4 regions of the Streptomyces sp. NPDC000348 genome follow, and region 4 is predicted to be linked to each of the others. Evidence: riboswitches for the same ligand, from Rfam matches in the RefSeq annotation. Region 4 holds a riboswitch; each other region holds the start of a gene.
The links. Region 4 has a riboswitch for cobalamin ahead of ACFY3N_RS09860 (energy-coupling factor ABC transporter permease). Riboswitches for the same ligand answer to the same signal wherever they lie in the genome.
Positions count from the first base shown of each region.

Region 1: it holds a riboswitch for cobalamin, as region 4 does, so the genes downstream of both, ACFY3N_RS13520 (cobalamin biosynthesis protein) here and ACFY3N_RS09860 (energy-coupling factor ABC transporter permease) in region 4, are expected to answer to the same signal.
Region 2: it holds a riboswitch for cobalamin, as region 4 does, so the genes downstream of both, ACFY3N_RS00905 (ribonucleoside-diphosphate reductase subunit alpha) here and ACFY3N_RS09860 (energy-coupling factor ABC transporter permease) in region 4, are expected to answer to the same signal.
Region 3: it holds a riboswitch for cobalamin, as region 4 does, so the genes downstream of both, ACFY3N_RS19905 (ABC transporter substrate-binding protein) here and ACFY3N_RS09860 (energy-coupling factor ABC transporter permease) in region 4, are expected to answer to the same signal.

Region 1 covers NZ_JBIAZD010000005.1:376,269-383,117, reverse strand. Annotated here, with positions in the region: gene ACFY3N_RS13540 (alpha/beta hydrolase) at 1-193, opposite strand, end outside; gene ACFY3N_RS13535 (class II aldolase/adducin family protein) at 427-1,158, opposite strand; gene ACFY3N_RS13530 (anion permease) at 1,343-2,587, shown strand; gene ACFY3N_RS13525 (hypothetical protein) at 2,622-2,843, shown strand; cobalamin riboswitch at 2,998-3,136, shown strand; gene ACFY3N_RS13520 (cobalamin biosynthesis protein) at 3,257-4,198, shown strand; gene ACFY3N_RS13515 (cobyric acid synthase) at 4,195-5,730, shown strand; gene cobN (cobaltochelatase subunit CobN) at 5,727-6,849, shown strand, end outside.
Region 2 covers NZ_JBIAZD010000001.1:177,175-184,023, reverse strand. Annotated here, with positions in the region: gene ACFY3N_RS00905 (ribonucleoside-diphosphate reductase subunit alpha) at 1-1,988, opposite strand, end outside; cobalamin riboswitch at 2,111-2,282, opposite strand; gene ACFY3N_RS00900 (GNAT family N-acetyltransferase) at 2,295-2,801, opposite strand; gene mctP (monocarboxylate uptake permease MctP) at 2,878-4,506, opposite strand; gene ACFY3N_RS00890 (DUF3311 domain-containing protein) at 4,503-4,769, opposite strand; gene ACFY3N_RS00885 (GntR family transcriptional regulator) at 4,976-5,740, opposite strand; gene nagB (glucosamine-6-phosphate deaminase) at 5,899-6,684, opposite strand.
Region 3 covers NZ_JBIAZD010000009.1:249,326-256,174, reverse strand. Annotated here, with positions in the region: gene ACFY3N_RS19930 (NACHT and WD repeat domain-containing protein) at 1-617, opposite strand, end outside; gene ACFY3N_RS19925 (hypothetical protein) at 614-1,036, opposite strand; gene ACFY3N_RS19920 ((2Fe-2S) ferredoxin domain-containing protein) at 1,687-2,082, opposite strand; gene ACFY3N_RS19915 (ABC transporter ATP-binding protein) at 2,063-2,884, opposite strand; gene ACFY3N_RS19910 (iron chelate uptake ABC transporter family permease subunit) at 2,881-3,894, opposite strand; gene ACFY3N_RS19905 (ABC transporter substrate-binding protein) at 3,891-4,943, opposite strand; cobalamin riboswitch at 4,999-5,175, opposite strand; partial or broken gene ACFY3N_RS19900 (IS5/IS1182 family transposase) at 5,240-5,462, shown strand; gene ACFY3N_RS19895 (SpoIIE family protein phosphatase) at 5,548-6,849, opposite strand, start outside.
Region 4 covers NZ_JBIAZD010000004.1:37,739-44,587, forward strand. Annotated here, with positions in the region: gene ACFY3N_RS09845 (energy-coupling factor ABC transporter ATP-binding protein) at 1-105, opposite strand, end outside; gene cbiQ (cobalt ECF transporter T component CbiQ) at 102-851, opposite strand; gene ACFY3N_RS09855 (energy-coupling factor ABC transporter substrate-binding protein) at 858-1,319, opposite strand; gene ACFY3N_RS09860 (energy-coupling factor ABC transporter permease) at 1,316-2,026, opposite strand; cobalamin riboswitch at 2,056-2,415, opposite strand; gene ACFY3N_RS09865 (ABC transporter substrate-binding protein) at 2,618-4,207, shown strand; gene ACFY3N_RS09870 (ABC transporter permease) at 4,228-5,196, shown strand; gene ACFY3N_RS09875 (ABC transporter permease) at 5,247-6,134, shown strand; gene ACFY3N_RS09880 (ABC transporter ATP-binding protein) at 6,173-6,849, shown strand, end outside.

The DNA.
Region 1 (6,849 bases), on a different contig from region 4:
TGGCGAAATCCCTGGTGAGGGCGACCTGGCCGGCGGCGGTGGCGTGGACGGTGAGTCCGGGTTCGGTGGGCAGGGGCCCGCCCGGGGGGATCCTGAGCGCGGCGTCGCTGGCGAACCGGCCGGCGGCCACCGCGGCGGCGCCGGCCCCTATCACGGCGGTGACGGCGACGGCCGTCGCTCTGGCAGTGCGCACGTTCTCCAGTGTCATGTCGGAACGTGTACCCGGCCAGTGGGAGTGGGCACGGCGGGGTCGGGCGGCGCCCGCGCGTTTCCTGTCCGCGGGAGGGCGTCACGCGGGCGTGGGGTCCCGGGGCGGGGTCCTCGCCCCCGCCGCCCCTTCCCTCCCCCACTCTCGACTTCGCTCGAGCGGGGGGACCCCCATCGTCCCCGGTGGCCGCGCCCCGGCCCCCCTCCGGCCCCGCCGGGTCAGCCCCGCTGCCCGTACCCCCGCATGCGTTCCCCCGCCTCCGCCAGTTGCCCCGGGGTCAGCAGGTGCGGGGACAGGCCCGGGACGGACGACGCGGTCAGCCAGAGGCGGCACATCCATTCCAGCTGGGCCGTGCGGTCGTAGGCCTGGGCGAGGGTGGTGCCGTGGGTGACGGTGCCGTGGTTCTGCAGGAGGCAGCCGGTGCGGCCGTCGAGGGCGCGGAGCATGTTCCCGGCCAGTTCGTCCGTGCCGTACGTCGCGTAGCGGGCGACCCGGACGGGTCCGCCGAGCGCCGCCGCCATGTAGTGGATCGGCGGCAGCTCGTCGACGAGCGTGGAGACGGCCGTCGCGTGCACGGCGTGCGTGTGCACGACGGCGTGCGCGCCGGTCGTGCGGTAGACCGCGAGGTGCATGGGCAGCTCGCTGGTGGGGACGAGGGAGCCGAGGACCTGCCGGCCGGTGAGGTCGACGCCCGTCACGTCGTCCGGCGTCAGCCGGTCGTACGGCACCCCCGACGGCGTGACCAGGACGGTCCCGCCGACCCGCACCGAGACGTTGCCCGAGGTGCCGACGACGAGTCCGTCGGAGACGGTCCGGCGCGCGGCCTGGACGAGCTCCGTCCAGGCGTGCGCCTCCTCCTCGCGCACGCGCCTCCCCCGCGCCTCCCGCCCGTCCCGGCCGCCGTCCCCGGCGCCCCCCGCTTCCCGCCCGCTCCACCGCTGCTCAGCCATGCCGTGATCCTGCCAGGCGGCCCGCCCGCCGTGGGCCGTCCGTACGGCGCGGCGGCGGCACCGCCGTTCGGCGGAGCACCCACCCCCTCTTACGGTCACTCCGATGCCCATTCCAGTTCATCTTCCGTTCACCCTGGTTACCTACGTTCGACCAGCCAATGACCTCGAACGATTGCCTGGGTAAATGGAAAGCTTCTCGCTGATCCTCGCGATTGTGGTGGTAACCGCACTCGCGTTCGATTTCACGAACGGTTTCCACGACACCGCGAACGCGATGGCAACGACCATTTCGACCGGTGCTCTCAAGCCCAAGGTCGCGGTGGCCATGTCCGCCGTACTGAACCTTGTGGGCGCCTTCCTCTCGGTGGAGGTCGCCAACACGATCTCCAAAGGACTCGTCGACGAGTCCGGCATCCGTCCCGAGGTCATCTTCGCCGCGTTGGTCGGTGCGATCCTCTGGAACCTCCTGACCTGGCTGGTCGGTCTGCCGTCCAGCTCCTCGCACGCCCTCATGGGCGGTCTGATCGGCGCCACCGTCGCCTCCGCCGGCCTCGGCGCGGTGCACGGCGACGTCCTCGTCACCAAGGTCCTGATCCCCGCGATCGCCGCCCCGCTGGTGGCCGGAGTCGCCGCGATGTTCGCCACCCGGCTGACCTACCGCCTGGGCGCGAAGGCCGACGGCAAGGCCTCCGCCAAGGGCTACCGCGCCGGGCAGATCGCCTCCGCCGGCCTGGTCTCCCTGGCCCACGGCACCAACGACGCCCAGAAGACGATGGGCATCATCACCCTCGCCCTGGTGGCCGGCGGCACCCTCGCCCCCGACTCGGACCCGCCCCTGTGGGTCATCCTCTCGGCGGGCGTCGCCATCGCGCTCGGCACCTACCTCGGCGGCTGGCGCATCATCCGCACCATGGGCAAGGGCCTGACCGACCTCCAGCCGCAGCAGGGCTTCGCCGCCCAGACCAGCGCCGCGACGGTCATCCTGGCCTCCTCGCACCTCGGCTTCTCCCTCTCCACCACGCATTCCGTTTCCGGTTCCGTGATGGGCGCGGGCCTGGGCCGCAAGGGCGGTGTCGTCCGCTGGTCGACCGCCACCCGGATGTTCGTCGCCTGGGGTCTGACGCTGCCGGCGGCGGCCCTGGTCGCGGCGCTCGCCGAGTGGGTCTGCGGCTTCGGCGACTGGGGCACCGCCATCGTGGCCGTCTTCCTGGTCGCCTCCAGCGCCGCGATCTGGAAGATCTCCCGGCGCGAGGTCGTCGACCACACCAACGTCAACGACCACGGGGGTCCGGACGAGGAGCCGTCCGGCGTGGTGACGCAGGCGATGGCCGCGGTGACCCCGCCCCCGGCGGGCACCGTGAGCGAGGAACTCACGGCCACGATCACGGCCACCGCCGACCCGGCACCGCCGGCGAAGACCACCGTCTGACCGCGCCGACCCGGCACGAAGGAAGAAGAGCACCATGAAGATCGACTGGGCGGCCCTCGGTTCCGTCTTCGGCGTCAGCCTCGTAGTCACCGTGGCCCTGGTGGGCCTGTTCACCCTCGGCATCAACGGCCTGTCCCGCCAGGAGCGGGCCGCCGCGCAGGGCGGGTCCGCGGCCCTGGCGGTCGCCGCCGCCTACGCCTGCTTCGCGGCGTGCGCGGCGGCGGTGGGGTACGGGATCTACCTGATCATGGCCTGATCGCAGAACGTCTCCGTCCGGCGGGCGGTGCGGGAGCCCCGGCTCCCGCACCGCCCGCCCGCGTGTGCGGCACCCCCGCCCGCGGTTCACCCACCGGAGCCCCGCTGTGGGCCTCAGCACACTTCAGCCTCGCAGGTCAACGGCAGGTTGACGGCCCTTCCGGGGCCGTGGTGGACTGCCTCAGCCACTACGGCGGCAGGAGAGGAAGCCGGTGCGATTCCGGCGCGGTCCCGCCACTGTCACCGGGGTGAACACCCCGGGAGCCAGGAACTCTCACCGCCGGTCTCGTCGAACCAGGGCGTGGACACCCTGAGTGAGGACATAACGCCATGCGCGGCTGCCTGCCGAGGTCGATCAGCGACGCTCCGCCCCACCACGGGGCCCTCCTCTCCGGATCCTCGGCCGGCTGAGCCATGGGTGCCGATCGCGTGTTCGCGTACGGCGCCGCCGCCGGCCTCCTGGGCGACCTGCTGCTCGGCGACCCCCGCCGGGGACATCCGGTCGCCGCTTTCGGGCGGGCCGCGGCCGGCGTGGAACGGGTGCTGTGGCGGGACGACCGGGGCCGGGGCGCGGTGCACACCGCCGTCTGCGTCGGCGGGACCGTCGCGCTGGGAGGCCTGGCCGCACGCCTCGTGCGCTCCTCCCCCGCCGCCTCCGCCGCCCTGACCGGCGTCGCCACCTGGGCCGTCGTGGGCGGCACCTCGCTGGCCCGTGAGGCCCGCGCCATCGGGCGGGCGCTGGAGGCCGGGGACGTCGAGGCGGCGCGGGCGCGGCTGCCGCACCTGTGCGGCCGGGACCCGCAGGCGCTGGACGCCGACGGGATCGCCCGCGCGGTGGTCGAGTCCGTCGCCGAGAACACCTCCGACGCCGTGGTGGGCGCGCTGGTGTGGGGTGCCGTCGCCGGGGTGCCGGGCCTCCTCGGGTTCCGGGCCGTCAACACGCTGGACGCGATGGTCGGCCACAAGTCCCCGCGTTACCGCCGCTACGGCTGGGCCTCCGCCCGCCTCGACGACGTCGCCGGGTGGCCCGGGGCGCGGCTGACCGCCGTACTCGCCGCGCTCGCGGGACCGGACCCGCGCGGGGCCGTGCGGGCGTGGCGCGCGGACGCGGCGAAGCATCCGAGCCCCAACGCTGGGCCCGTCGAGGCGTCCTTCGCGGGCGCGCTCGGCGTACGGCTCGGCGGGACCCTCTCCTACGGCGGGCGGGTCGAGCACCGGCCCGTCCTCAACGGCGGCGGGCGTGCCGTCGCCGTGTCCGACATCGACCGGGCGGTACGGCTCTCGCGGCGGGTCGGCTGGCTCGCGCTCGGGGCCGGAGCCGCCGCGCGGAGCCTGAGGAAGGGGCGTGCATCGTGAACGGTGGGGGGCTGCTGGTCGCCGGGACCACCTCGGACGCCGGCAAGAGCGTGGTGACCGCCGGGATCTGCCGGTGGCTGGTGCGGCAGGGTGTCAAGGTCGCGCCGTTCAAGGCGCAGAACATGTCGCTGAACTCGTTCGTGACGCGGGAGGGCGCGGAGATCGGGCGGGCGCAGGCCATGCAGGCCCAGGCCTGCCGGATCGAGCCGACCGCGCTGATGAACCCGGTGCTGCTCAAGCCGGGCGGCGAGCAGTCCAGCCAGGTGGTGCTGCTGGGCAAGCCGGTCGGCGAGCTGAGCGCGCGCGGGTACCACGGCGGGCGGCAGCAGCGGCTGCTCGGCACGGTGCTGGACTGTCTGGAGCGGTTGCGGGGCACGTATGACGCGGTGATCTGTGAGGGGGCCGGCAGCCCGGCCGAGATCAACCTGCGGCGCACGGACATCGTGAACATGGGCATCGCCCGGGGCGCCGGACTGCCGGTCCTGGTGGTCGGCGACATCGACCGGGGCGGCGTCTTCGCGTCCTTCTTCGGCACCGTCGCGCTGCTCTCCCCCGAGGACCAGGGGCTGGTCGCCGGGTTCCTGGTGAACAAGTTCCGGGGCGACGTGTCGCTGCTGGAACCGGGCCTTGACATGCTGCACGGCCTGACCGGGCGGCGGACGTACGGCGTGCTGCCCTTCCGGCACGGGCTCGGCATCGACGAGGAGGACGGACTCAGGGTGTCGCTGCGCGGCGCCGTGCGGGAGTCCGTGGTCGCCGCGCCGGTCGGCGAGGACGTGCTGCGGGTCGCCGTGTGCGCGGTGCCGCTGATGTCCAACTTCACGGACGTGGACGCGCTCGCCGCCGAGCCGGGTGTCGTGGTGCGGTTCGTGGACCGGCCCGAGGAGCTCGCCGACGCCGACCTGGTGGTCGTACCGGGCACCCGCGGGACCGTGCGGGCACTGGAGTGGCTGCGGGAGCGCGGGCTCGCGGACGCGCTGGAGCGGCGGGCGGCCGAGGGGCGGCCCGTGCTCGGGATCTGCGGGGGCTTCCAGATCCTCGGCGAGCACATCGAGGACGACGTGGAGAGCCGCCGGGGCCATGTGGACGGCCTCGGGGTACTGCCCGTGCGGGTGCGGTTCGCGCGGGAGAAGACCCTCACGCGTCCCTCGGGCGAAGCCCTCGGGGAGCCCGTCGAGGGGTACGAGATCCATCACGGGGTCGCCGACGTCACCGGCGGGGAGACGTTCATCTCCGACGGCCGAGGACACAGCCTGGACGGCTGCCGGGTCGGGCAGACCTGGGGCACGCACTGGCACGGCTCGCTGGAGTCGGACGGTTTCCGCCGGGCCTTCCTGCGCGAGGTGGCGCGGGCCTCGGGCCGCCGCTTCGTGCCGGCCCCCGGCACCTCGTTCGCCGCGCTGCGCGAGGAGCAGCTCGACCGGCTCGGCGACCTGATCGAACAGCACGCGGACACGGACGCGCTGTGGCGGCTCATCGAGTCCGGCGCGCCGCAAGGACTGCCTTTCATTCCACCGGGAGCGCCCGCATGAGCACTGTGTTGTTGTTGTCGACCGCCGACACGGACCTGCTGGCGGCCCGTGCCTCCGGCGCCTCCTACCGGATCGGCAACCCGACCCGCGTCGACGTCACGGACGAACTGCCCGCGCTGCTGGACGGGGCGGACCTCGCCGTCGTACGGCTGCTGGGCGGCAAGCGCGCCTGGGAGGACGGGCTCGCGGCGCTGAAGGCGTCCGGGATCCCGGCGGTGCTGCTCGGCGGGGAGACCGTGCCCGACGCCGAGCTGATGGCCGAGTCGACGGTGCCGGCCGGTGTGGTGGCCGAGGCGCTGCGGTACCTCGTCGAGGGCGGCCCGGACAACCTCACCGAGCTGGCCCGGTTCCTGTCGGACACCGTGCTGCTGACCGGCGAGGGGTTCGAGGAGCCGCGGAGGATGCCGGAGTACGGCGTCCACGGCGGACGTGCCGTGGACCAGGGCCGCCCGACGGTCGGCGTGCTCTTCTACCGGGCGCACGAACTGAGCGGCAACACCGCCTTCGTGGACACGCTGTGCGACGCGATCGAGGCGCGGGGCGCCAACGCCCTGCCCGTCTACTGCGGTTCGCTGCGCGGCGCCGACCCGGGGCTGTACGAGCTGCTGGCCGGGGCCGACGCCCTGGTCGCCACCGTGCTCGCGGCCGGCGGCACGCACGCCTCGCAGGCGTCGGCGGGCGGTGACGAGGAGGCCTGGGACATCGGGGCGCTCGCCGACCTGGACGTGCCGGTGCTGCAGGGGCTCTGCCTGACGTCGTCGCGCGCCGCCTGGGAGGAGTCCGACGCCGCCCTCTCCCCCATGGACGCGGCGATGCAGGTCGCCATCCCGGAGTTCGACGGCCGGCTGGTCACGGTGCCGTTCTCCTTCAAGGAGCAGGGCCCGGACGACGTCCCGGTGTACGTCGCCGACCCGGAGCGGGCCGCACGGGTGGCCGGGATCGCCGTGCGGCACGCCCGGCTGGGGCACAAGCCGAACGCCGAGAAGAAGCTCGCGCTGGTCTTCACCGCGTACCCGACGAAGCACTCGCGCGTCGGGAACGCGGTGGGGCTCGACACGCCGGCCTCGGCGGTGCGGGTGCTGGACGCGCTGCGGGACGCGGGCTATTCCCTGACCGAAT
Region 2 (6,849 bases), on a different contig from region 4:
CGCGCGTCCCACACGCCGAGCCGCTTCAGGTCGTCGACGAGGTACGAGTTGACCTGGAGGAACTCCCCGGACAGCGTCTCGCGCTTGAACAGGTTGGACACCTGCGGCTCGATGCACTCGTACACGCCCGCGATCGACGCGATGGTGGCGGTGGGCGCGATCGCGAGGAGCAGCGAGTTGCGCATCCCGACGGTGGCGATCCGCGTCCGCAGCGCCGCCCAGCGCTCCGGCCAGGTCAGGTCGGTGTCGTAGTGGTCGGGGTGCAGCACGCCCCGGGCGGTACGGGTCTCCTCCCAGGCCGGGAGCGGCCCGTCCCGCTCGGCGAGGTCGGCGGAGGTCTCGTACGCGGCGAGCATGATCCGCTCGGCGATCCTCGTGGACAGCGCCTTCGCCTCCGGGGAGTCGAAGGGCAGCCGCAGCTTGAAGAAGACGTCCTGCAGCCCCATGGCGCCGAGACCGACGGGGCGCCACCTGGCGTTGGAGCGGCCCGCCTGCTCGGTCGGGTAGAAGTTGATGTCGACGACCCGGTCGAGGAACGTCACGGCCGTGCGCACCGTCTCGTCGAGGCGCTCCCAGTCGATGTCCCCCCGCTCCACGAAGGCGCCGAGGTTGACCGATCCCAGGTTGCAGACCGCCGTCTCCCCGTCGTCGGTGACCTCCAGGATCTCCGTGCAGAGGTTCGAGGAGTGAATGACACGGCCCGGCCCGGCGGTCTGGTTCGCCGTGCGGTTGGCGGCGTCCTTGAAGGTCATCCAGCCGTTGCCGGTCTGCGCGAGGGTGCGCATCATGCGGCCGTACAGCTCGCGGGCCGGGAGGGTCTTCCTCGCCAGGCCCTTCGCCTCGGCGGCCCGGTACGCCGCGTCGAACTCCTCGCCCCACAGGTCGACCAGTTCGGGCACGTCCGCCGGGGAGAACAGCGACCAGGGCGCGTCGGCGTTCACCCGGCGCATGAACTCGTCCGGCACCCAGTGCGCGAGGTTCAGGTTGTGCGTACGGCGGGCGTCCTCGCCGGTGTTGTCGCGCAGCTCCAGGAACTCCTCGATGTCGGAGTGCCAGGTCTCCAGGTAGACCGCCGCCGCGCCCTTGCGCCGGCCGCCCTGGTTCACGGCGGCGACCGAGGCGTCGAGCGTCTTCAGGAACGGGACGATGCCGTTGGAGTGGCCGTTGGTGCCGCGGATCAGCGAACCCCGGGCGCGGACGCGGGAGTAGGACAGGCCGATGCCGCCGGCGTGCTTCGAGAGGCGGGCGACCTGGTGGTAGCGGTCGTAGATCGAGTCCAGCTCGTCCTTGGGGGAGTCGAGGAGGTAGCAGGACGACATCTGCGGGTGCCGCGTGCCGGAGTTGAACAGCGTGGGGGAGGAGGGCAGGTAGTCCAGGCGGCTCATCAGCCCGTACAGCGCGGCGACCTCGTCCAGCGAGCGCACGCTGTCGTCCTCGGCGAGACCGGTGGCGACCCGCAGCAGGAAGTGCTGGGGCGTCTCGACGACCTTGCGGGTGACCGGGTGCCGCAGCAGGTAGCGGCTGTGCAGGGTGCGCAGGCCGAAGTAGCCGAAGCGGTCGTCGGCCCGGGGGTCGATCAGCGCGTCCAGGCGGGCCGCGTGGAGCCGGGCGAACTCGGCGGTCCGGTCGGCGATCAGACCCTCGCGGTGCCCGGTCGCGACGGACCCGGTGAACGAGGTGACGCCCTGTGAGGCGGCCTCGGCGCGGATGCCGATGGTCAGCAGCCGGGCGGCGAGCCGGGAGTAGGCCGGGTCCTCGGAGATGAGCCCGGCCGCCGCCTCGGTGGCCAGCTCCCGCAGCTCCGCGGTGATGTCGGAGCCCGCGGCGGCGGACCGGCCGCGCAGCGCGGCGGCGGCGACCCGGCCGGGGTCGGCGTCCGGCAGGTCGGCGGTCAGCTCGGTCAGGGTCCGCAGCAGCGCGGCACCGGGGCCGCCGCTCTCCTCGGTCGCGTCGATCGCTGAGGCCGGATCGGCTGGCGCGATGGTCACGTGGGGCTCTCCCTCGCTCGGCACGGGGCCTCGAAGAGGGCAGGGGGCAGCACACGAGCGCACGCGGCGCCGCGTCCACCGGCCCATTCCGCGAGGCCCGGACGTCCACGCACCCGGACCGGACGGCCGGGCGCACTGTCGGCAGGTCCTCGGACTGACGCCCGTGCACACGCGTGCGCGGGCATGGGTACACCGTTGCGGGACAGTTCCGGACTCACACCGGATTCCCCTGCGGCGACAGCGAGCATGAGCATACATCTTGTGCCGGGTGCCGCCGACAACCCCATATGTTGTGTCGCGGAGGTGTCAGAGCGTCAACTCGTAGGTGAGCAGAGTGATGTCGTCCAGGTCCGGCAGGGGGTTCCAGTCACGCTCCGGGCTGCGGGCGAAACCCAGCCGTTCGTAGATGCGATGGGCGGAGCGCATGGTGCGCTGGGTCGACAGCACGACCCGCACGCACCCCTCGACGGCCCGCGCCCGGTCGACGCAGGCACGCACCAGGGCCTCCCCGGCGCCCCGGCCCCGGCCCGCGCGGGCGACCGCGAGCATCCGGATCTCCGCCTCGCCCGGCCCCGCTATGTCGGCCATCGGCCCGGGGCCCGGCACGAAGGTCACCCCGCCCAGCACCGCCCCGTCCTCCACGGCGACCAGCACCTCGGCGGCCGTCGCCCGCTTCGCCACGTTCCGCAGCTCACCGAGGTACGCGTCGTTCTCCCCGAAGTCGAGCAGCCCGTCCAGCAGATAGGCCTGCGCGGTGATCTCACCGAGTTCCTCGTGCTCGCCGGGCTCCACCGGCCGGATGACGATGTCCATGGGGGGAGTCTGCCGGACGGGTACGACGACGGGCCGCCGGATTTCTCCGGCGGCCCGTCGCCCCGCGTCCCGGGCGTCAGTGGCTGCTGCCCGCGGTGGCCGGCGGAAGCTCCACCTGGACACCGGGGTCACCCGCGTCCGCCGTGTAGTCCTGCGGCTCGGTCTCGTCGACGCCCTCGGGCGCCTTCACGGCCCTCAGGACGAAGGTCAGGACGACCGTGACCAGGACGTTGATCACGAACGCGGTGAGGCCGATGTAGCCGATCTCGCCGATGCCCGGGATCTCCTCGGACGACCCGCCGAAGTGCTTCTGCGTCGGCGAGGCCACCCCGTACGCGGCGACCGTGCCGTAGACCATGCCGACCGCCCAGCCGCCGATCAGCGCCCAGCGGTGGAACCAGCGGGTGAACAGGCCGCCCACCAGCGCCGGGAAGGTCTGCAGGATCCAGATGCCGCCGAGCAGCTGGAAGTTGATCGCGACGGTCTTGTCCATGGTCAGGACGAAGGCCAGCGCACCCACCTTCACCAGCAGGGACACGATCTTGGAGACCTGGGTCTCCTGCTTGGGCGTGGCGTCCGGCTTGATGAAGTCCTTGTAGATGTTGCGGGTGAAGAGGTTCGCCGCCGCGATCGACATGATCGCCGCCGGCACCAGCGCGCCGATGCCGATCGCCGCGAAGGCCACGCCCGCGAACCAGTCCGGGAACATGTTCTCGAACAGCTGCGGGATCGCCAGCTGGCCGTTGCTGACCTCGACCCCGGCCGCGATCGCCATGAAGCCGAGCAGCGCCAGCAGGCCCAGCATCAGGGAGTACAGCGGCAGGATCGTGGTGTTGCGGCGGATCACCTCACGGCTGCGCGAGGACAGCGTCGCCGTGATCGAGTGCGGGTACATGAACAGCGCGAGCGCCGAGCCGAGTGCCAGCGTGGCGTACGTCCACTGGCCCGCCTCGCCCGGCACCAGCGCACCGCGCGGCGCGCCCGTGGCCGGGTTGGTCTGGCCGTACGCCTCGCTCGCCGAGGCGAAGATCTCGTCGAAACCGCCCAGCTTGATCGGGATGTAGATGATCGCCACCGCGATCACGACGTAGATCAGCGTGTCCTTCACGAACGCGATCAGCGCGGGGGCCCGCAGACCCGACGAGTACGTGTAAGCCGCCAGCACACCGAAGGCGATCAGCAGCGGCAGGTCCTTGACGAACCAGTTGGTGTCCTCGCCGCCGCCGACGCCCATCACGTCCAGCACGGCCTGGATGCCGACCAGCTGGAGCGCGATGTACGGCATCGTCGCCAGGATGCCGGTGACCGCGACGGCCAGCGACAGCCCCTTCGAGCCGAACCGGCCGCGCACGAAGTCGGACGTCGTCACATAGCCGTGCTTGTGCGACACCGACCACAGCCGGGGCAGGAAGGTGAAGATCAGTGGGTACACCAGGATCGTGTACGGCACCGCGAAGAAGCCGGCCGCCCCCGCCGCGTAGATCGCCGCCGGCACGGCGACGAAGGTGTACGCGGTGTACAGGTCGCCGCCGAGCAGGAACCAGGTGACCCAGGTCCCGAACGACCGCCCGCCCAGGCCCCACTCGTCGAGGCTGTGCTCGTTCTCGGCCTTGCGCCAGCGCGCGGCCATGAAGCCCATCGCCGTGACCAGCAGGAAGAAGAAGATGAAGACGGCGAGCGCCACGCCGTTCACGCCGTCGTTCACCGCGACGCACCGCCCTTCGCGGCCGAGCGGGCGCGCTGGTCACGCTGCCAGAGCTTGTACGCGACCATCGTCAGGGCGGTGGAGAGCAGCACCCACAGCATCTGGTACCAGTAGAAGAACGGGATGCCGACGAGCACCGGGTCGGTCTTCGCGTAGGACCCGACCCACAGCATGGCCACGAACGGTGCGACGAGACAGAGGGCGATGACGACGCGCACGGGCGTCACCACCGGCCCTCCTCTGGTTTCTGGGGCTTGCGACATCAGACGGCTCCCGTCCCCTCACTGATCACCGGCGGTAGTGCGCAGGAAATCTAGGGCAGGGTGCGGCGCGGTCGTAACCCCTCGTCCGCATAGCGGTACCCAGGCGCCGCTCAACCGAGAGGCGACAGCGACGAAATCCCCGTCGGCCGCCCGCGCCGTCGGGTTCCGCGGCCCCGCCGAGGACCCGCGGCGGGGCCGGTCCGGGCTCAGTCCCGGGGGCGCTTCAGGCGCGCGACGAACTTGTACCGGTCACCCCGGTACACCGACCGCACCCACTCCACCGGCTGCCCGTCCCGGTCCAGCGAGTGCCGGGACAGCATCAGCATCGGCAGGCCGACGTCGGTGCCGAGCAGTCCGGCCTCGCGCGGGGTGGCCAGGGACGTCTCGATGGTCTCCTCGGCCTCCGCGAGACGGACGTCGTACACCTCGGCGAGGGCGGTGTAGAGGGAGGTGTACTTCGTCAGGCTGCGGCGCAGCGCGGGGAAGCGCTTGGCGCTCAGATGGGTGGTCTCGATGGCCATCGGCTCGCCGTTGGCCATGCGCAGCCGCTCGATGCGCAGCACCCGCCCGCCGGCCGTGATGTCGAGCAGCCCGGCGAGCCGGTCGTCGGCGGTGATGTAGCCGAGGTCCAGCAGCTGCGAGGTGGGCTCCAGGCCCTGGGCGCGCATGTCCTCGGTGTACGACGTGAGCTGGAGCGCCTGGGAGACCTTGGGCTTGGCGACGAAGGTGCCCTTGCCCTGGATGCGCTCCAGGCGCCCCTCGACCACCAGCTCCTGGAGCGCCTGGCGCACGGTGGTGCGCGAGGTGTCGAACTCCGCCGCCAGGGTGCGCTCGGGCGGGACCGGCGTGCCGGGCGGCGCCGTCTCGGTCATGTCGAGCAGGTGCTTCTTCAGCCGGTAGTACTTGGGCACACGCGCCGTACGGACCGTGGTCCCACCCTCGTTCTCCGCACTGCTGACGTCGGTGCTCATGCTCTGCCTTCCCGGCTCCGGATGCCGAAACGACCGACATCCCCATCGGCCACGGCTGACATCGTGGCACGGCTCGGGACGGGGGTGTGCCCCGCACGCTCCGTGATCCCCTTTGTATACCCTCGGGACAAGGGCTGGTCCAGACCACAGGCGGTCGCTCAGACGCCCTGCCAGTCCGGCTTGTTCGCGTAGGTGTGCCGGAAGTAGTCGGCGAGCTTCAGCTTGGCGGCGGCGGCCTCGTCGACGACCATCGTGGCGTGGGGGTGCAACTGCAGCGCGGACGCCGGGCACACCGCCGCCACCGGCCCCTCGACGGTCGCGGCGACCGCGTCCGCCTTGCCCTCGCCGGTGGCGAGCAGGACCAGGTGGCGGGCCTCCAGGATGGTGCCGATGCCCTGGGTGATGACGTGGTGCGGGACCTGGTCGATGTCGCCGTCGAAGAAGCGGGCGTTGTCCACCCGGGTCTGCTCGGTCAGCGTCTTGATCCGGGTGCGGGAGGCGAGCGAGGAGCACGGTTCGTTGAACCCGATGTGCCCGTCCGTGCCGATCCCGAGCAGCTGGAGGTCCACGCCGCCGGCCCCGGCCAGCTCCCTGTCGTACGCCTCGCACGCGCCCTGCACGTCCTCGGCGGTGCCGTCGGGGCCCATGAAGGCGTCCATCCCGATCCCGAGCGGCTCCAGCACCTCGCGCCGCAGCACCGAGCGGTAGGACTCGGGGTGGTCGGCGGGCAGTCCCACGTACTCGTCGAGCTGGGCGATCCGTGCCCGCGCGGTGTCCACGGCGCCGGAGCGCACCTTGGCCGCCAGCGCCTCGTAGACGGGCAGCGGCGTCGAGCCGGTGGCCACGCCCAGCAGGGCGTCGGGCTTGCGCCGCAGGAGCTGCGCCATGGCCTCGGCGATGAGCTCGCCGCCCGCCCCGGCGTCCGCGACGATGACAACTTCCACGGTGGGCCTGCCGATCTTGAGGGGGACTCGACTGGGACCGGACCCGTCGGCACGGGTCCGTGCGTGATGCAATGTGGTTTAGACCAATCTCAATCTAGCAGAGCGGGCGCGGAGGCCGCGCGCCGAAATTGACCCGGCCGACCGGCCCCGCGCGGGAACCCCGCG
Region 3 (6,849 bases), on a different contig from region 4:
TCCTCCAGCTGGTCCACGACGAGCACCACCCGGCTCTCCGGCGGAAGTTCGAGCCGCTCACGTATCAGAGTGCTCAGGCTGCCGGGACCGGCTTCCATGGCATCCGCGACCAGTGCTTCCTCGGATCCGGTGAGTCTGCTCAGGCCGGAGACGAGCGCCTCGAGCGGATCAGCGGTGGGGGTCAACAGCAGTTGTGGCCAGCGCCGGGATCCGGGCAGCTGGCCCTTGGCCAGCTCGGGAAGCAGCCCGGCACGTAGCAGCGAAGACTTGCCCGCACCGGAGGGAGCGACGACGACCAGCGGACTGTGATCGGTCAGACAGAGCTCAAGCTGGTTCATGATCCTGCTGACGAGGACTTCCCGGCCGAAGAACCACTCCGCTTCGTCCCTGCCGAATGCGCGCAGTCCGGGGTACGGGCACTCCTCGACCGTCGAGGGGGTGGTGGTCCGTACGGACTCCTCGCCGCCTGAGTGATGGTGCTCGTGCCGGTGGTGGTTCACGCCGCCGTGGACGACGACCATGCCCCCCGCTGACTGATATACGGTGCCACGCTGAGTGGCCCAGGCATGCAGCTCGACGTCCCCGGCCATCTCCCCGCCATCCCTGCGGGACGTCATGGAAGCCTGATGTTCGTCATGTCGCGGCCGGACTGGTACACCTGTGCGTCGCCGCCGGCTTGCGCCCGCATCTCCGGACTCCGCTGGGCTTCCCACTCCTGCGTGCCGTCTTCACCTGTTTCGGCGGTGAGTTCGGCGACAATCTCGGCAAGAGCCCGTGCCGCCGTCTCGTCAGCGGCGAGCAGTTGACGGAACCGCAACCGCCAAGCGGCGGCGAGGTCGAGCGCGTCGTCCTCATGGGCCGGGCTGAGGAGCAGTTCACGGGCGTCTTCCAGTTGCTCTTCCACGGCGGCCACCTGCTCCGGACGGTGCCACAGCTGTCCGACCAGCGTCCGCACCCGTTCCCAGGCATCGGTGGCGAGTGAGTTCATCACCGTGGTTGCGGCTGCCGTCGCCAAGGCAGTCAGTTGTTCGTCCATACGCACCCCCGTGTTCAATTACCGTGTTCTATAGGCAAGGTGATGCAATCGAAAGTGTTAATGCAAGTTTCAAAATTGATCAGAATTCGATTGTCGCGGGCTGATGCTCCGCCAAGCTCTTTTCCGCAGTTCAGTGGGACCGGTGTGATGCGCCGGTAAAGTCCTCACGCTAGCAGGCGGGGTGATCGTTGGCACGAGATCGTCTGGCGCGGGTGTTCTCGCGGGTTCCGGAGTGAGGTTCGGGGGGCACCGCGTAGTTTCCGCGCCGGAAGGGATGTTCATGGCGGATGTGCTGACGTGGACGATCACTGGGTGCTCTCATAACGCGTCCGGGTGACCTTCGAGTCACATCCGTGTACTTCCTCGACAGTTGGGGCGGCCCTCTTCCCGCGCTGTCCAACGAGCTCGTGCACGGCAAGCAGGGAGGCGTTGAGAATCGCGGCGGGGCCCGGCGTTCACATCGGTCGTGCTGATGTCAGGTCCGCGGTCTGCTGGGGGGACAGCAGACCGGCGATGGCCTGGACGGTGTGACCCATGTGCTCGCGGCGGCCGAGATGGCGGGTCGGAGCACGCCAGTTCTTCGGGTGAGCGATACCGTGCTCGACACGGATCCGCCTCGATCGACGCGATTGACCGCCGACGGACCGCCCTCACGCTCCTCGCGCTCTCCGGGGCGGGGTGAACACGTACAGATCAAGAATGTCGGGGCAGGGAGCGACACCAGGGCCGCCGGCCTGTATCCAGGCGGCGATGTCCTCGGTGGCGTCACAGTCGTTGACGAGACCGAGCCAGACCGGACGAGCGCCGGCGGCCCGTGCGGCAGCGGAGGGCTGGACGACGATCACGTTGGCGTGTTCGCACACGTCGAGGCAGTCCGAGACGCGTACGAGTACCTCCTCGGCCAGGCGTGCGAGCTGTCGGTCGTGATCCACGCCGGCGACTTTCGGGGTTCCGCAGCAGCAGCCCCGGCAGACGACGGCACGGCACGGTACCGGTTCGGCGGTGGTGTGCTTCGTGCCCGCTGCTTCAGGGCGCTGTCGAGGCATCGCTCGTCACATTCCTCTTCGGGGGGTGTCCGTCCCGGACCGCCGGGCGCAGGAAACGGATCACGGGGCGGTCGGGGACATGGGTGACCTCGGCGCGAACGCCGTAGACCTGTTCGATGAGAGCGGGAGTGAGGACCTCGGCCGGGGTGCCCTCCGCGACGGTGCGGCCGTCGCGCAGGACGAGCAGGCGGTCGCAGTACATCGCGGCGAGGTTGAGGTCGTGCAGGGCGATCACCGTGGTGACGGGCAGGCTCGCCACGAGGTCCAGCAGGTCGAGCTGGTGCTGGATGTCGAGGTGGTTGGTGGGTTCGTCGAGGAGGAGTTCGCGGGGTTCCTGGGCGAGGGCGCGGGCGATCTGGGCGCGTTGGCGTTCGCCACCGGAGAGGGTGTGCCAGGACTGGTCGGCCCGGTCGGTCAGTCCGGTGCGCCGCAGAGCCTCGGCAACGGCTTCCGCATCGGCCGCCGTCGGCGGCGACCAGGCGCGGCGGTGCGGGATGCGGCCGAGGGCGACGACGTCCCGGACGGTCAGTTCGGTCTGGGTGTGGGCGTGCTGCTCGACGGTGGCGATCCGGCGGGCGGTGGCGCGGCGGCCGACCTCGGCGAGTGGGCGCCCGTCCAGCGTCACGACTCCGGCGGTGGGTGCGAGGACCCCGGCCATCAGCCTCAGCAGCGTGGATTTTCCCGAGCCGTTGGGGCCGAGCAGGCCGACGGTCTCGCCGGGGCGCAGGGTGAGGGTGACGCCGTCGACGACGAGCCGGTCGGCGAGGCGCCGTACGACGCGGTCCGCGTCCAGGCCGGTCACGTCCTTCTCCGTCCGCGGTGGAGCACGGCCACGAACGCCGGCACGCCGATGAGGGACGTCACCACGCCCACGGGGACCTCCTGGGGGTCGAGGACGGTACGGGCGAGGGTGTCCGCCCACACCAGGAAGACCGCCCCGGTCAGCGCCGTGACCGGCAGCAGGCGGACGTGGCCCGCGCCGGTGAGGGCACGGGTGGCGTGCGGGAGGACCAGGCCGACGAAGCCGATCGCACCGGCACAGCTGACCAGCGCGGCGGTGAGCAGTGCGGTGGCGCAGAGCAGGACCAGACGGGTGCGGGCGACCCGGACCCCGAGTCCGGCGGCGGCCTCGTCACCGAACGCGAAGGCGTCCAGCGTGCTCGCGTACCCGAGGCAGACGACGAGGACCACCGTCAGGACGACGGTGCAGAGCAGTACCTGGCCCCAGTCGGCGCCGGTGAGTGAGCCGAGCAGCCAGAACAGCACGCCCCGGGTGGTCTCCGCGTCCGCCGAGGTGAGGACGATGAAGGAGGTCAGCGCCGAGAACAGCTGCATGGCCGCGACCCCGGACAGGACGACCCGGTCGGTGCTGCCGCCGAGGGTGTGGCTGAGCAGCAGCACGAGCGCGAAGGAGAGCAGCGCCCCGAGGAAGGCACCCGCCGACAGGGACACCACCCCGCCGCCCACCCCCAGCACGACCACGGCGACCGCGCCCGTCGAAGCGCCTGAGGACACCCCGAGGACGAAGGGATCGGCCAGCGGATTGCGCAGCAGCGACTGCATCACCACCCCGCACACCGCGAGCCCGGCGCCGCACACGGCGGCGAGGAGGGTGCGGGGCATGCGCAGGTTCCATACGATGCCGTCCCGCAGCGGTGCCGGCGCGCTCTCGCCGAGGCCGAGATGGGCCGCCACGGACGCCCAGACGTCACCGGTGGAGATGTCGGCGGGGCCGATCGTCACGGCCACGGCGATCGACGCGAGCAGCGCGGCCAGTCCGCCGGCCGGCAGCAGCAGGGTGCGGACGCTCACTCGGCGAGCCCGAAGCCGCGCAGACCGGCCGCGACCTTCTCGATGCCCTCGATGGTGCGGATGGACGGGTTCATCGCCTGCCCGCTCAACAGGACGTACCGCTTCTTCCTCACGGCGGTCAGATTGCGGGTGGCGGGGTTGGTCTCCAGGAAGCGTATCTTGGCCGCGGCGGTCTCGGCGGTCTGCTGCTTGCGGGTCAGGTCGCCGATCACGATGACGTCGGGGTCACGTTCGGCGACGGTCTCCCAGTTGATCCGGGGCCATTCGTCGTGGGTGTCCGCGAAGGCGTTCTCGGCACCGACGGCGCGGGTGATGGCGCCGGGTGCGCCACAGCAGCCGGCGAGGTAGGGCGACTGGGAGTTGGCGAACCAGTACATGAGGGAGACGTCGGATGCGTGCAGTCCGGCGGTGGCCGCGCTCACCCGGTTCTTCAGCGAGGCGACGAGCTTCTCGCCGCGCTCCTGCACGCCGAACGCGCGGGCCAGGTCGCGTATCTCGCCGTAGACGGCGTCGAGGGTGAGCGGTTCGCTGCGCGATCCGTCACCGCCGCTGTCATTGTCCTTGCCCTCGGAGCAATCGGACGGCGAGACGTACGTGGGCACGCCCAACTTCTCGAACTGCTCGCGGGTGGCGACCCCGCCCTTGCCGAGGGTGGAGACGAACGAGGCGGTGACGAGGTCGGGTTCGGCGCCCAGGACCTCCTCGAAGGAGGGGTTGTTGTCGGCGAGACGCGGCACGGACGCGTTGGCCTTCCCCAGCCCCTTCATCACCGGGTCGGTCCAGGTCGCCGTACCGGCCATGCGGTCGGCGAGTCCCAGGGAGAGCAGAATCTCCGTGGTGCCCTGATTGAGGGAGACGGCCCGCTTCGGCACCGACTTCAGAGTGACCTCGTCACCGCAGTTGTCCAACGTCACCGGGTAGCCGGCGGCGGAGGTCTCCTCGGACTTCGCATCGTCGTCGCCGGAGGAGCCGCAGGCGGTGAGCAGCAGGGCGGACGCGAGGAGAAGCGCCGGGGTGCGGAGAAGGGCGGGGGTACGGAGCACGGGCATGCCTCTGGGGTCGGGGCTCGTACGCGGAGCCTGGCCTACGGACGTCCCTCCGCGCCGGGGGCGCGAAGGTGCCAGCAGGTCTTCGGACTCGGGTTCGTCCGGTCGGGGCGCCTTCCCGGTCTCCCAGTGGCGTCGTGCCCCGCCCGTCCCCCTCACCGCTGCGCGTCAGTTCCGGATTCGCACCGGATTCCCTGGCCTCGGGTGTGGCTCGACTGGCCCATGGAGACTATCAAGTCCGTCGTACGGTCGGCTCGTGCGCTCGGTCACGGGACACAGCACCAACTGATCATTTCAGCGCTCGTGGCATCACACCGAAGACCGCGCCCAAGGGCGCCGCCCACGGGTCCGGCCTGGACAGGGCCGGGTGGGTCGTCGAGCGCCGTCGCCTGGCTCCACCGGTTCAAACGCCTGCGGACCCGCTGCGCGATACGGGCCGACCTCCGCCTCGGACCGCTCCAACTCCCCTGCGGCATCATCTGCTTGCGACGGCTCCGAACCTCATTCCGAAATGATCGGTGAGTGGGTCGAGGGCACCTGCCGTCGCCTCACCCCGGCCGAGGGCTGACAGCGTCCCGGGCCGGTCGTCGGAGGGCTTTCCGTGTCGTCACCGGTGCTCGTGTCGGCGGTCTCCCCGGGCGGGCCGTGGGTCGCCAGTTGCGGTCAGGGTCAGAACGGCGAGGTCGTCGCGCAGCCGTTCGCCCCACCAGCGGTGGGCGTCGTCCATCAGTGCGGTGGCTACGTTCTCGGCGGGAATCGGCGCATCGGTCGGCGGCAGGGAGGCGACGACGGCAGCGAGGTCTTCCGGGGTCCGCTGGTCTGCGGCGCCGGCTCCCTCGGTGAAGCCGTCGGTGTAGAGCACCAGGGTGTCGCCGGGTCGCAGTTCCGCTTCGGTGACCGGGTGGCGTGGCGTCTCCAGTACGCCCAGCAGGGCGCCTCGTGTCTCCAGCGGTGCGGTCTCGCCGTTCGCTCGGCGCAGGAGCGGTGCGGGGTGGCCGGCGCTGGCGATCCGGAGGCGGGTGGGCGTGTGGGTGGTGTCGATGACTACGTAGATGAGGGTGCAGAAGGGGGTGTTCTGGCGGCGCAGCGCGTTGTTGATCAGGCTGAGGACGTGGGTGGGGTTGCTGGTGTGCTGGGCGGCGGCCCACAGGGTGTGGCGGACCAGGCCGGTGATGGCGGCCGCGTCGGGGCCCTTGCCGCAGACGTCGCCGAGGACCAGGACGTGGCGGCCGTCGGGAGCGGTGAAGGCGTCGTAGAAGTCACCGCCGATGTGCAGACCCTCACTGAACGGTTCGTAGCGGGCGGCGAGGTCGAAGCCGGGCAGGTCGGGCAGCCGGGGTGGGAGCAGGGGGCGTTCGAGGGCACGGGTCGCCTCACTGAGGCGGTTGAGCAGGCGGTCCTGTTGCGTGCCGATGGCTATCTGGTCGGCGATGTTCTCCAATGTGGCGAGGACGGTGCCGGGCAGCGCCAAGCGCGTGGTCAGCGACAGCACGCCGAGCAGTTCCCCACCGGAGACGAGAGGGAAGCCGGTGAACGACACCCGGCTGCTCGTCAGCCGACCGGCGTGCGAGTCGGTGCGGAACGGGGTGTCCAGGTACGGACGGCGTGCCGCGACGACCTGTTGCGCGAGGGCGCGCTGAGCCGTCTCGCAGAAGGAGGTGTCGGGGTGCTCGTCGTTGTCCTCGGTGCAGATGGCGTGGACCAGTTCGCCGCGGGTGTTCAGGTTCCAGATACAGACGCGGTCGGCGCCCAGGCGGTCGGTGGCGGCGCGCACGCACCTGTGGAGGCGTTCGTCCAGTGGTCCTGGCGCCGTCATGGCCGCGGCGACTTCGGCGGTGAGCAGGGCGTGGCTGGTGCGTTCGGCGAGTTTGCGCTGGGCGTGCAAGCGGTCGGTGACGTCCTCGGTCAG
Region 4 (6,849 bases):
CGAGCGCCCCTCGCGCACCTCGAAGTCCAGACCGCTGAGCACGGCCGGACCGTCCTCGTAGGCGAAGGACGCGCCCCGCAGGGCCACCAGGACGGTCTCGCTCACGACAACGGCCTTTCCAGTACGAGGGTGAGGGCGGCCAGCGCCGCCAGGAGCGCCACGCTCAGCGCCGTGAACCGGACGGAGACGCGGGCCTCGGGCACCAGCACGCGCAGGGTGCCGTCGTAGCCGCGTCCGGCGAGCCCGGTCTGCAGCCGCGCCGCCCGGTCGAAGGACCGCACGAACGCGGTCGCGCCCAGAGCGCCGAGGGACCGCCAGGTCGCCGCGCGGGTGGTGTGCCCGAGCCGGGCCGCCTGGGCCTCCCGGACGCGGCGCACCGAGTCCAGCAGCAGGAAGCTCATCCGGTACGTCACCAGCGCCACGTCCACGAGCGGAGCCGGCACCCCGGCCCGCACCAGGCGCGGCAGCAGGTCGGACATCGGGGTGGTGAAGGCGAACAGCAGCACGCCCAGCGAGGCCGCCGACGTACGCAGCAGCAACTCCCCGGCGCGCAGCGGCCCGTCCCCGGCCCAGGACACGAACCCGGCCGGTCCGCCCACCCGCACCAGCAGCGGCAGCGCCCCGGTGACGCAGAAGCCCAGCGGCACCCGGTACGCCCGCCACAGCCGCCGGCCCGGCACCCCCGCCGGGCCGAGCAGCGCCGCGAGCGCCGTCACCAGCACCAGGGCCGCGCCCGGCCACGGCGGCAGCGAGATCGCCAGCACGGTGAGCCCCAGCCCCAGTACGGCCTTGTCCACGGGATGACGGCGGCGCCAGCGACTGCTGTGCGCCGCCGCGTCGATCGGCAGCACGTGGCGTCAGCCCCGCCGCCGTGCCGCGGCCCCGCGGCCCTCACCGGCTTCGCCGCCCCCGTCGCCGGCCCGCCCCCCGGCCGTGGCATCCCCGCCGTCGCGCGCGGCGGACGGACCGCCGCCGGCGTCCGGGGCCGGGCCGGCCTGCGGCCCGGTCCGCTCCAGCGCCCGCGCCTCGCCCTGCCGCCGCCCGCGCCGCAGCCCGAAGTAGTACGCGAGGACGCCCGCGCCGAGCGCCGCCTGGAGGGCGAAGAGCGCCGACTCGATCTCGCCGGACGGCGGTTCGTACAGCGGTGAGAACCAGGGCTCGTACTCCGGGTCGATCTCGGTGATCGCCGTCTCGGCCTCGGCGTCCGCGCCCGTGAACGGTTCCTCCTTGTGGTCGCCGAGCCCGAACACCAGCGGGAGCACGGCGAGCGCGGCCACCAGCACCAGCAGCAGCGTGTTGATCCTCGCGTTGCGGCTCATCGGGCCACCGCCCCGGTGGAGTCCGCCGGCTTCCGTCCGGCCGCCGGGGCGACCAGCACCCCGAGCCGCGTCAGCTCGCCCTTGCTCGACTGCACCAGCATGCGCGTCACCAGCACGGTCAGCAGCCCCTCGCTCACCGCGAGCGGGAGCTGCGTCACGGCGAAGATGGAGCCGAACTTGCCCAGGGCTCCGAGGAATCCGCTCCCCGGGTCGGGGAAGGCGAGCGCCAGCTGCACGCTCGTCACGCAGTACGTCGACAGGTCGGCGACGAACGCGCCGAAGAACACCGCCACCATCAGCGGCACGTCGAAGCGGCGCAGCAGCCGGTAGAGGCCGTACCCGGCCCAGGGACCGACGACCGCCATCGAGAAGACGTTGGCGCCGAGCGTGGTCAGCCCGCCGTGGGCGAGCAGCAGCGCCTGGAACAGCAGGGTGATGGTGCCCAGCACCGCCACGGCCGGCGGCCGGAACAGGATCGCGCCGAGCCCCGTGCCGGTGGGATGGGAGCAACTTCCCGTGACCGACGGCAGTTTCAGCGCGGACAGGACGAACGTGAACGCTCCCGACGCGCCCAGCAGCAGCGTGCTCTCGGGATGTTCCCTGACGTCACGGACGAGCGACCGGGCTCCGTGGACGACGAACGGCGCCGACGCGACGCCCCAGGCGACCGCGTGCGCCGGAGGCAGAAAACCCTCGGCAATGTGCATGGCTCAGCAGACCCTCTCCAGCACCTCGTGGATGGTTGACGCGCCTTGGCCGGTCTCCTGGCTGACGGGTACCACCGCCCGTGCTCCGCCTTCCCGGGTCCCTGGGCCCTGGCGTCACATTCCCGTCGTCCGCCCGAAGGGCGGGTCGCGCGGCGTCTGGCGCGTGCGATCGCAAGGCGCCGGAGCGCCCTCGTGGCGGAGCCACGTGGGCGATTCGGCAACGTGGCGAGCGTGCGTGCCAGGCGTCGCGCGGCAGACGGGAATGTGGCGCCAGGGCCCTAGGACCCAGTGGCCGTCCGCGAGGACTGGAGCCGGACTTCCCGATCACAGTGGCGAGGGCCGCACCGGTATCGCACCGATTTCCCGTCACCAAGGCGTGGCGACAGTAGTGCCCGTTCCGGTCCGGTGACAAGCGGCCGCCGGGGGCGCGCGGGCGGCGCCCGGCGGCTCGCACCCCGGCGCACATCTGCGCACTTGACACGAGCGGTGGCGCCCTCCGGGGCGGGGGAGTGGGAGGCCGCCGTCCTGGGCAGTACCTTGCTGCAATTAATATGCAACAACGATTTTCAGGCAACAGGGATGTGAGGTTCGATGACGACCCGACGTATACGGGGTGCCGCCGCCGCGGTCGCGATGGCCGGTGCGGTCAGCGCCTGCTCGGCACCGGGCGACGGCGGCGCGGACGGCGGGGCGTCCGCCGACTCCGTCGTGATCGGGGTCCCGTCCGAACCGGACACCCTCAGCCCCCTGCTCGGCTACGGCAAGGACGGCAACTCGAAGATCTTCGACGGGCTCCTCGCCCGGGACGCCGACATGAAGCTGAAGCCGGCCCTGGCGAAGGCGCTCCCCGAGATCACGGACGGCGGCCGCACCTACACGTACACCCTGCGCGACGGCGTGAGGTTCAGCGACGGCGAGCCGCTGACCGCCGACGACGTGGTCTTCACGTACCGCACGGTCCTGGACGACAGGACCAACAACACCGCCAGGAGCGAACTGGACGCCATCGAGGAGGTCCGGGCCGACGGCGACGACAAGGTCGTCTTCACCCTCGACCGTCCCTACGCGGCCTTCGCCGCCCGCACGGTGCTGCCCGTCGTCCCCGAGCACATCGCGGGCGGACAGGACCCCAACACCGGGTCCTTCAACACCGAGCCGGTCGGCACCGGGCCGTACGTCCTCACCGGCTGGAGCAAGGGGGAGAAGCTCACCTTCAAGGCCAATCCGGACTACTGGGGCGGCGCCCCGAAGGTGAAAAAGCTCACCATGGCGATCATCACCGACGACGACGTCCGCGCCACCCGGCTGCGCTCCGGCGACCTCGACGGCGCCACCCTCCCGCCCAACCTCGCCGCCACCTTCGAGGACGACGACGGCAGGAAGACCTACCGGGCGACGTCGTACGACTTCCGCGCCGTCACCCTCCCCACCGGCAACCCGGTCACCGGCGACACCGCGATCCGCCGCGCCCTCGACCTCGCCGTGGACCGCGAGGCCATGGTCGACAAGATCCTCGACGGCGCCGGCCGCCCCGCCTACGGGCCGCTGCCCCTCGACGACCCCTGGTTCGCCGAGGACATCGAGCGCTCCCAGGACCTCGACGAGGCCAGGAACATCCTCGACGAGGCGGGCTGGAGGCCCGGCGAGGACGGCATCCGCGCCAAGGACGGCCGCCCCGCCCGCTTCACCCTCCACTACCCCTCCGGCGACAAGGTCCGCCAGGACCACGCCCTCGCCTACGCCTCCGACGCCAGGAAGGCCGGCATCGACGTCGAGGTGGAGAGCGCCACCTGGGAGGTCATCGAACCCCGGATGAGGCACGACGCCGTCCTCGCCGGCTTCGGCAGCACCGGCGACCCCGACTTCGGCCTCTACACCCTGCTGCACTCCTCCCTCGCCGGCGACGGCTTCAACAACATGGCCCGGTACGACGACCCGGCCGTGGACGAGGCCCTCGACACCGGCCGCCGCAGCCAGGACCCCGGGGACCGCAGGGCCGCCTACGACACCCTCCAGCGCGAACTGGTGAAGAACCCCGGCTACACCTTCCTCACCCACATCGACCACATGTACGTCCTCGCCGACCGCTGGAAGGACCTCACCACCCAGACCGAACCCCACGAACACGGCTTCGCCAGCGGCCCCTGGTGGAACCTCGAGGACTGGCAGCCCGCCGCATGACCGCACTCCCCTGGGGAGAGATGGCCCGGCTCACGGCACGGCGGGCCCTGTTCGCCGTGCCCGTGCTCCTGGTCGTCACCTTCGGCGTGTTCGCCGTCGCCGCCGCCTCCCCCTTCGACCCCGTCAAGGCGTACGCCGGCACCGCCGCGCTCGGCGCCGACCAGGAGACCCTGGACCGGCTGCGCGAGAACCTCGGCGTGGACCGGCCGTTCACCGCCCGCTGGTGGGACTGGCTGACCTCCGCGTCCGGCGGCGACCTCGGCCACTCCACCGTGATGCGCCAGCCGGTGGCCGAGGTGATCGGCGAACGCCTGGTCTGGTCGGCCCTGCTGTGCGCCGTCGCGTTCGCCGCCGCCGTCCTGCTCGGCACTGTGCTCGGCGTCCTGGCCGCCCGCCGCCCCGGCTCCCTCCTGGACCGCGCGGTCACCTCCCTCGCGTACGTCCTGGAGGCCGCCCCGGTCTTCTGGACCGCCCTGCTCGCCGTCTGGCTGTTCGCCCTCGAGCTGGACGTCCTCCCGGCCGGCGGCCTCACCGACACCGGCAGCGACCGGGTCACCCTCGGCCAGGTCACGAGCCACCTGATCCTGCCCGCCGGCGTCCTCGCCGTCTCCCAGCTGCCCTGGTTCACGCTCTACGTCCGTCAGGGCGTCGGCGACGCCCTCGCGGAGGACCCGGTGCGCGGCGCCAGGGCCCGCGGCCTGAGCGAACGCACCGTCCTGCTCGGCCACGCCCTGCGCTCCGGACTGCTGCCCGTGCTCACCCTGATCGGCTCCCGCGTCCCCGAACTCATCACCGGCGCCCTGCTGGTGGAGACCGTGTTCAGCTGGCCGGGCATCGCCGCGGCCACCGTGGAGGCGGCCACCTCCGTCGACTTCCCGCTGCTGGCCGCGCTGACCACCCTCGCCACCGCCGCCGTCCTCGCCGGAAACCTCCTCGCCGACCTGCTCTACGGACTGACCGACCCGAGGGTGAAGCTGAATGAGATGTGACCCCCATGGATGTGACCCCCATGGACGTGACACCCACGGATGTGACCCACATGGCTGCTGACACCACCGCCGTGACGAAGACGGTGTGGCGCGCGCACGGCACCGCCCGCCGCTCCACCCACACCCTCCGCCTGCGCGTCAGCGCGGCCCTGCTCGCCGTGACGGTCCTCGCGGTGCTCCTCGTGCCGCCGCTGGTCCGGCTCGACCAGCAGGCCGTCGACCTCGCCGCCGAACTCCTGCCGCCGTCCTGGTCCCACCCCTTCGGCACCGACGACGTGGGCCGCGACCTGCTGCTGCGCTGCGTGTACGGGCTGCGGGTCTCCCTGCTCGTGGGCGTGGTGGCCGCCCTCACCGCCACCGTGATCGGCACCGCCGTCGGCGCCACCGCCGGCGCGCTCGGCGGCTGGACCGACCGCGCGGTCATGCGCCTGGTCGACACCTTCTCCTCCGTACCGCACCTGCTGCTCGGCGTCTTCGTCGTCGCCATGTTCCGGCCGGGCGTCTGGCCGGTGGTGATCTCCGTGGGCCTCACCCACTGGCTGTCCACCGCCCGCATCGTCCGCGCCGAGGTCCTCTCGCTGCGCTCCCGCCCCTACATCGACGCGGCCGTCTCCGGCGGCGCCTCCCGGTGGCGGGTCCTCGTACGGCACCTGCTGCCCGGCGTACTGCCCCAGGCCGGCCTCGCCGCCGTCCTGATGGTGCCGCACGCCATGTGGCACGAGTCCGCCCTGTCCTTCCTCGGCCTCGGCCTGCCCAACCACACCGCCAGCCTCGGCACCCTCATCCAGGGCGCCCGCGGCTCCCTGCTCGCCGGACAGTGGTGGCCGACCCTCTTCCCCGGCCTCTTCCTGATCGTCCCCACCCTCGCCGTCGCCGGCCTCGCCGGTGTCTGGCGGGAGCGGATCAACCCCCGCCGCCGATCGGAGCTGACGCTGTGACCGAGCGACCTGCCGCACCGTCGGTGGAGGACGCGGCGATCCCGCATGCGGCGACGGCCGGGAGTCCCCCGCCGCCGTCCACCGGCGCCGCGACGACCGGGCGACCTCCCGTGCTGTCGGTGCGCGGCCTGTCCGTACGCTTCCTGCTGCCGGGCGGGCGCCGGATCGCCGCCGTCACCGACGCCCGCTTCGACGTGGCGCCCGGCGAATGCCTCGCCCTGATCGGCGAGAGCGGCTGCGGCAAGTCCGTCCTCGCCTCAGCCCTCCTCGGCCTGCTCCCCGCCAACGCCCAGACCGCGGGCCACGCCCACCTCGGCGACCTGGACCTGCTGACCGCCGACGAACGCACCCTCGCCCGCACCGTGCGGGGCCGCCGCATCGGCCTCATCCCGCAGAGCCCGGCCGCCCACCTCACCCCCGTACGCACCATCCGCTCCCAACTGGAGGAGACGGTCGACCGGCTCACCGGCGTCCGGGGCCGCACGGCCCTGCGCACGGCGGCCGAACAGGCCGCCGAACGCGCCGGGTTCCCGCCGGGCCACCTCGACCGCCACCCCCACGAACTCTCCGGCGGGCTGGCCCAGCGCGCCGCCACCGCCCTCGCCCTGGTGGGCGGGGCACCCCTCCTGCTGGCCGACGAACCCACCACCGGCCTGGACCGCGACCTGGTGGACCGCACCGTCGACGAACTGCGCCGCCATGTCGACGCCGACGG